One region of the uncultured Zoogloea sp. genome, then DNA from elsewhere that is predicted to be linked to it. Evidence: predicted binding sites of a transcription regulator. Region 1 holds the regulator's gene; the other holds the start of a gene.
What was found. The regulator FNR, encoded in region 1, switches genes on or off when oxygen is low (the NO sensors DNR and NnrR bind a similar motif). The targets are predictions, from matches to a motif close to TTGANCTAGNTCAA.

Region 1 (3,410 bases):
ACCTTGGAGTAGCGGGTCCGCTCCCGGTCGGAGCGCAGGAACTTGTCGAACACCATGGCAATGGCCCGCACCAGCATGCGGCCGGCCGGCATCACGCTGATCCACTGGTCGTCGATCTTCAGGAGCCCGCCCTTCTCCATCTCGCGCAGGTCGGCGAGCTCGGCGGCGAAGTACTTCTTGAAGTCGATGAGGTGGGCGATCTCGATGGATTCGATGGACAGCTCGAAGTGGCACATCAGCGCCTGGATGATCGCCCGGCGCAGCAGGTCGTCCGGGGTCAGCTCAATGCCGCGCAGGACCGGCAGGCGGCCGGTGTCGAGGATGTCGTAGTACTCGTCGAGCGTCTTCACGTTCTGGGCGTACGTCGGCCCGACCTTGCCGATGGCGGAGACGCCGAAGGCCAGCAGGTCGCACTCGGCGTAGGTCGAGTAGCCCTGGAAGTTGCGGTGCAGGCGGCCCTGACGCTGGGCAGTGGTGAGCTCGTCGGTCGGCTTGGCGAAGTGGTCCATGCCGATATAAACGTAGCCGGCCTCGGTGAGGCGGCGGATGGCCAGTTGCAGGATCTGCAGCTTGGTCTCACCCGACGGCAGCTGCGCATCGACAATGCGGCGCTGGGGCTTGAAGAGGCTGGGCAGGTGCGCGTAGTTGTAGATCGACAGGCGATCCGGCGACAGGGCCAGGATCTGCTCCAGGGTGCGGTTGAAGCTGATGACGTTCTGTTTGGGCAGGCCGTAGATCAGGTCGACGCTCACCGACTTGAAGCCGTGGGCGCGGGCCGCGTCGATCACCAGCTTGGTCTCTTCCTCGCTCTGGACGCGATTGACGGCCTTCTGCACATCCGGGTTGAAATCCTGGATGCCGACGCTCATGCGGTTGAAGCCCAGCTCGGCCAGCAGCGCGACGGTGGCTTCATCGACCTTGCGCGGGTCGACCTCGATGGAGTATTCGCCGTCCGGCACCAGCGTGAAGTGCTTCTTCACGATGCCCATCAGCTGGCGCAACTCGTCGTGGGACAGGAAGGTGGGCGTGCCGCCACCCAGGTGAAGCTGCAGGACTTCCCGCGGGCCCTGCAGGCAGGCGACCTGAAGATCGACCTCCTTCTCGAGGTACTCCAGGTACTTGGCCGAGCGCCCGTGATCCTTGGTGATGATTTTGTTGCAGGCGCAGTAGTAGCAGATCGTATTGCAGAACGGGATGTGGAAGTATAATGAGAGCGGTTTGCCAATCCCGCCGATCGATCTCTTGCCGAGCCAGTCGCACAGCGCGTCGGAGTTGAAGGCCTCGACGAAGCGGTCTGCGGTTGGATACGAAGTGTAACGAGGGCCATTCACATCAAACTTGCGAATGAGCTCGGGGTCGAAAATCAGATCTTTTTGAGTCGCGTTCATGGGCGTGCTTCTATTAGTTCCGCGAAACGATCGCAGAATCATCCTGTAATCGTATTGATGTGGATCAAAGGGCTCCAAAGGTTGGTAAATCCTCTCAAGTCCAGGTGGTAAGCGTACAGATGAATTCTGCGATTCCAGCAACAATTATCGAGATCAAGACAGCGTGTTCCCAGTGCAACCTGCGTGAACTGTGTCTGCCGTTCGGGCTCGACCCGCGGGAAATCAACCAGCTCGACGAGCTCGTCGGAAGCCGTCGCAAGATCAAGCGTCAGCAGCATCTCTACCGCTCCGGGGAGTCCTTCGAGGCGATCTACGCGATCCGCGCCGGCTCGTTCAAGACCGATGTCATTCTGGAGGACGGCCGCGATCAGGTCACCGGTTTCCAGATGACCGGCGAAGTCCTCGGGCTGGACGGCATCAGTACCGAACACCACTCGTGCAACGCCATCGCCCTCGAAGACAGCGAAGTGTGCGTGATCCCCTTCAGCCGCCTCGAAGAACTGTCGCGCCAGGTGGAGAGCCTGCAGCACCAGTTCCACAAGATCATGAGCCGCGAGATCGTGCGCGACCACGGCGTGATGATGCTGCTTGGCTCGATGCGCGCCGAGGAGCGCCTCGCTGCCTTCCTGCTCAACCTGTCCCAACGCTTCACCGCGCGGGGTTTCTCGCCGTCCGAGTTCCATCTGCGCATGACCCGCGACGAAATCGGCTCCTACCTCGGGCTGAAGCTCGAAACCGTCTCCCGCGCCTTCTCCCGCTTCCAGGAAGAAGGCCTGGTGGCGGTCCAGCAGAAGCACATCCGCATCCTCGACACCCCGGGGCTCAAGCGGCTGCTGAACCATCACGCCATCTGATCAGACGAGCGCGAGCCAGCCTGCCGGGTTCTTGGTGAGCGCCACTGAAACAATGTAGGAAAACACGACCGCCGCCGCGGCGAGCGCCGTCACGCGCACGCCGAGCGGCCGCGTCGGCCGCAGGGCCACGGCGCCGAACCCGATGTAGGCCAGGAGCCCCAGCACCTTGGCGGTCAGCCAGCCATCCACGAAGGGGTACTGCCCAGCCATCCACGCCAGAGCAATGGCGCTGGCGAGCAGGCACGAGTCGATTACGTGAGGCAGGCGCCGGGTCAGCCTGGCTGCGAGAAGCGGTGAACCGGTGATCGACCACCAGCCGCGCAAAAGAAAACCCGCGCCGCTCAGCACGACGCAGGTGATGTGGAAATGCTTGATGAGCAGATACATGTCGCCTCGGATCGGGTTACGCCTTGACGACATTGTCGGGCATTCGCCCCGCCCCGTCCTTGCGGGGCCTCAACTTCAGCCGCGCAGGACGCCCACTTCCAGGGCCGCGAACCAGTTGATGAAACGCTGCACGTCGGCGCCCTGGTAGATTGAGCCGTGCTGGGGCACCAGCATGTCGATCTCCAGCCGCGAGACGCGCTCGCACCAATCGCGCTTGGCTCGGTCGGAGCCCATCCAGCGCTTGTGGAAGCCTTCCGCGTGACGGATGTGGCGGGAGAAATCCTCCACGTACAGCCCACCCTGGTCGGGCGGCAGGAGCGCCGCGCCGATGTCGCCGGAAAACAGGATCTTGGCCTTCGGATCGTACAGGTTGAAGTTGCCCGACGAGTGCAGATAATGGGCCGGCACGGCCTGCAGCTCGAGGCTGCCGAGCTTGATGGTCATGCCCGGATCGGGAATCGGCACGAAGGTGGTGTCCTCGCCGCCAAAGTGGGGCAGGAAGGACTGCCACAGCCAGCTGGTGTAGCACTTGAGCTCCGGCTTGAACTCCAGCCACAGGGCCAGGGACGAGATGATGTCCGGGTCCTGGTGGGAGGCGAACAGGCCGGCCAGCTTGGTGGGGTCGCACTCGGCCGACAGGGCCGAGAATACCGCCGGAAAGATCTCGATGCCACCCGGGTCGCACAGCAGCGCCTCCTCTCCATCGACGATCACGTATTCGTTGGTGTCGATGATGTAGCCCGGCTTGGTCGCGTCGCGCGCGATCGCCAGCCAGCGGTGG
Region 2 (3,410 bases), on a different contig from region 1:
GTTCCGCCAGGGGCTGGCCCGCCGTGGGCATGTCTTCGAAGGTGAGGCGTGCTGCCTTTACCTTGGCAGCAGCTACGGCAAGGAGGCGCTGATCCACCTCGACCTGCCGCCGGTGTCCAGCGCGTTGATCCGCCAGGTGATCGAAGTGCTGTGCGTCAATCTGCGCATCGGCTTCGAGAACGTGGTGCTCTTCGAGCGTCTCAATTTCTTCGCGTATTTCGATCAACTCACCCGCCTGCCCAACCGCACGCGCTTCCTCGACCGACTCGACGAGCGCCTGCCCAGCCTGACGCCAGCCGGGTGGATGCTAGGGATCATCGACATCGTGCGTTTCTCCGAGCTCAACGACGCCCTCGGCCATCGCAGCGGCGATCTGCTGCTGGTGGAGGTAACCCGCCGGCTGCAGGCCCACGTGGGTGAGGGGGCGCTGGTGGCGCGGGTTGCGGGCGACGCCTTCGGCGTGTGCTGGCAACCGGACGCGCGGGGCGCCGGGGCAATCCTCGAGGTGTTTGCCGCGCCTTTCCATGTGCGCAGCCACTCGATTCCGATGCGGGCGCGGGCCGGCTTTGTGGATGTGGCGTCGGTGCAGGGCGGGGCGGTGGAACTGCTCAAGCGTGCCAATCTGGCCCTCAGCCACGCCAAGCAGGAAGGCGACCAGCACTGGCGTTTCTTCTCGACCGAGATGGAAGCCAACACCCAGAACCGCGTCCAGTTGCTCAACGAGCTGCGCTCCGACCTCAACCTGGGGCGTGGGCTGGAGCTGCACTACCAGCCGCAGGTGTCGCCCACCCGCGGCCAGGTGGTGGGCTGCGAGGCGCTGATCCGCTGGGTCAAGCCCAATGGCGCGGCGGTGTCGCCGGAGGTGTTCATCCCGCTGGCCGAGTACACTGGGTTGATCGTCGACATCGGCGACTGGGTGTTTGCCGAGGCCTGTCGCCAGATCGTGCGCTGGGATCGCGAAGGCCTGCCGCCGTTCCGGGTGGGCATCAACATCTCGGCGGCCCAGTTCCGCGAGCCGGATTTTGTGGCCAAGATCGCCGGGGTGATCGCCTCCACTGGCGTGAGCCCGAAGCGGCTGGAGCTGGAGATCACCGAATCGGTGGCGATGGAAGACCCGGAGTCCGTCGCCCGGCAACTGCGCGAGCTGAAGGCCTTGGGGCTGCGCGTGGCGGTGGATGACTTCGGCTGTGGCTTCTCATCCCTCGGCAGCCTCAACCGGTTGCCCTTCGACCGGGTGAAGATCGACCGCGCCTTCGTGCGTGAGCTGACCCCGGAAACCGCCGAGGATTGCATCGCCACGATGATCGTGAAGCTGGCCCGGAGCCTCGGGCTGGAGGTGACCGCCGAGGGCGTGGAAACCGAGAGCCAGGCGCAGCTGCTGCAGGACATGGGCTGCAAGGAGATGCAGGGCTTCCTCTACGGCAAGCCGATGAACGCGGCGTCGCTTGAGGCGTGGATCCGGCAGCAGGGGGATTGAAGCGACGGCGTGGCGAGGGATTACAAAAGGTCAACATGGTTGACCTTTTTCTTTTTTGCCGTCGCCTGACGGCATCCCGCCCACCAAATACAACGCCCGGTGACGCCGTGGGGCGCCGACCGGGCGGATCGGACTGCGGTGAGTGGCGCGGAGCGTATCAGCGATACACGAGCACTGGGATCTTGCTGTGGGTGAGGACCTTCTGGGTCTCGCTGCCGAGCAGGAGGCCGCTCAGGCCACGACGGCCGTGGGAGGCCATGAAGATCAGGTCGCAGCGGTTGCGCTCGGCCGAGGCGATGATGGCCTCGAACGGCACCTCGCTGATGACGGTGTCACCGATCGAGCTCACGCCGGCGGCGTCGGCAGCGGCTTTGGCGAGGCCGAGGATCTTTTCGGCTTCGGCTGCCGCGGCGCGACTGAACTGCTCCGGGGTTGTCGGGTCGAACAGCGCGCCTTCACCGTAGATCGGCGTCGGGAAATCGGGCTGGGCGTAGAAGAAGGTGAGCTTCGCGCCGGCTTCCTTGGCGAAGTCGATGGCGCGCGCGACGGTGGATGTGGAAAGTTCGGAGCCGTCGGTGGGTACGAGGATGTTGCGGAACATGCTGTCACTCCTTGGTGAGGGTGGGCCTTCGGGGTGGGCTTTCTAATTATATGGCGACCCATGTTCGCAACCGGATTGACGAATGTCAATCGAACTGAAACCTGCTTGGATCACGATTTTGTCTGACGGCAGACATGCCGTTCAGGTCCGGATTCCGGGCCAAAAAATATGAAGGAGTTGTCACCATGCCCCGCCACGATCCCGTTCCTCCCATCGATGTCGCACGCAAGTCGCTGCGCCAGCTGCACGATTCGGTGGAGTCGTCCGTCGACCCGCTGGGCATGACGGCGCCGCTGGTGCATGCCCAGCTGGCCTGGATGGCCCATCCCCAGGAACTCGCCGAGGCGCTCGGGCGCATGTCGAACAGCCTGTGGGCGCTCCAGTGGCATTCGATGCGCCGGATCGTCGGCCTGCCCAGCGCCGACCCCGTCCGGCCGGTGGACGACGACAGCCGTTTCGTCGATCCGGTGTGGGCCGAGTCGCCGACCTGGGATCTGGTCAAGGAGTGGTATCTGCTGATGACCCGGCACTTCCAGGACATGCTCTACGAAACGCCGGGGCTCTCGCAGAAGGACCGCCGGCGGGCTGCGTTCTGGTGGCGGAACGCCCTCAACGCGATGGCGCCGTCGAACTTCCTGCTGACCAACCCGGTGGCGATGCGCAAGGCCATTGAAACCAATGGCGAGAGCCTCGTTCAGGGTTTCCGCAATTTTCTCGATGATCTGTCGGCCGGCAACATCCGGATGACCGACCCGGGCGATTTCAAGGTCGGCGAGAACCTCGCGACGACGCCGGGCAAGGTGGTGTTCCGCAACCGGCTGCTGGAGGTCATCCACTACACGCCGACCAAGGCCAAGGTGCACGAGACACCGATCGTCATCGTCACCCCGTGGATCAACAAGTTCTACATCCTCGATCTCAACCCGAAGAAGAGCATGATCCGCTACCTGGTCGACCAGGGCTTCGACGTGTTCATCACTAGCTGGAAGAACCCCGGCGAGGACATGCGTGACGTGCGCTTCGACGATTACCTCACCGAAGGCATCCAGCCGCTCATCGACACCGCCCGCGGCCTGACCGGCGCGGCCCAGGTGCATGCGGTGGGCTACTGCATCGGCGGTACGGCGCTATCCACCTACATGGCCTGGGCGAACCGCCACTTCAAACCCGAAGAAATGCCCGTGGCCCACTGGACCTTATTCACCACGCTGGTGGATTTCCACAAGCCGGGCGACATCGAGGTCTTTGTTGACGAGGGCAGCATCCGCTTCCTCACCCAGAACATGGAGCGCAAGGGCTACCTGGATGGCGCCGAGATGGCGTCCGCCTTCC

Region 2: a site for FNR is predicted at 2,154-2,167, ahead of Q0672_RS01255 (universal stress protein). Genes of this name have one in related genera too.

What each region holds. Positions count from the first base shown of each region.
Region 1 is NZ_CALAYQ010000140.1:25,249-28,658, forward strand. Features, by position in the region: gene hemN (oxygen-independent coproporphyrinogen III oxidase) at 1-1,388, opposite strand, end outside; gene fnr (fumarate/nitrate reduction transcriptional regulator Fnr) at 1,508-2,242, shown strand; gene Q0672_RS15955 (SirB2 family protein) at 2,243-2,629, opposite strand; gene Q0672_RS15960 (MBL fold metallo-hydrolase) at 2,705-3,410, opposite strand, start outside.
Region 2 is NZ_CALAYQ010000015.1:5,004-8,413, forward strand. Features, by position in the region: gene Q0672_RS01250 (EAL domain-containing protein) at 1-1,477, shown strand, start outside; gene Q0672_RS01255 (universal stress protein) at 1,635-2,078, opposite strand; gene Q0672_RS01260 (class I poly(R)-hydroxyalkanoic acid synthase) at 2,360-3,410, shown strand, end outside.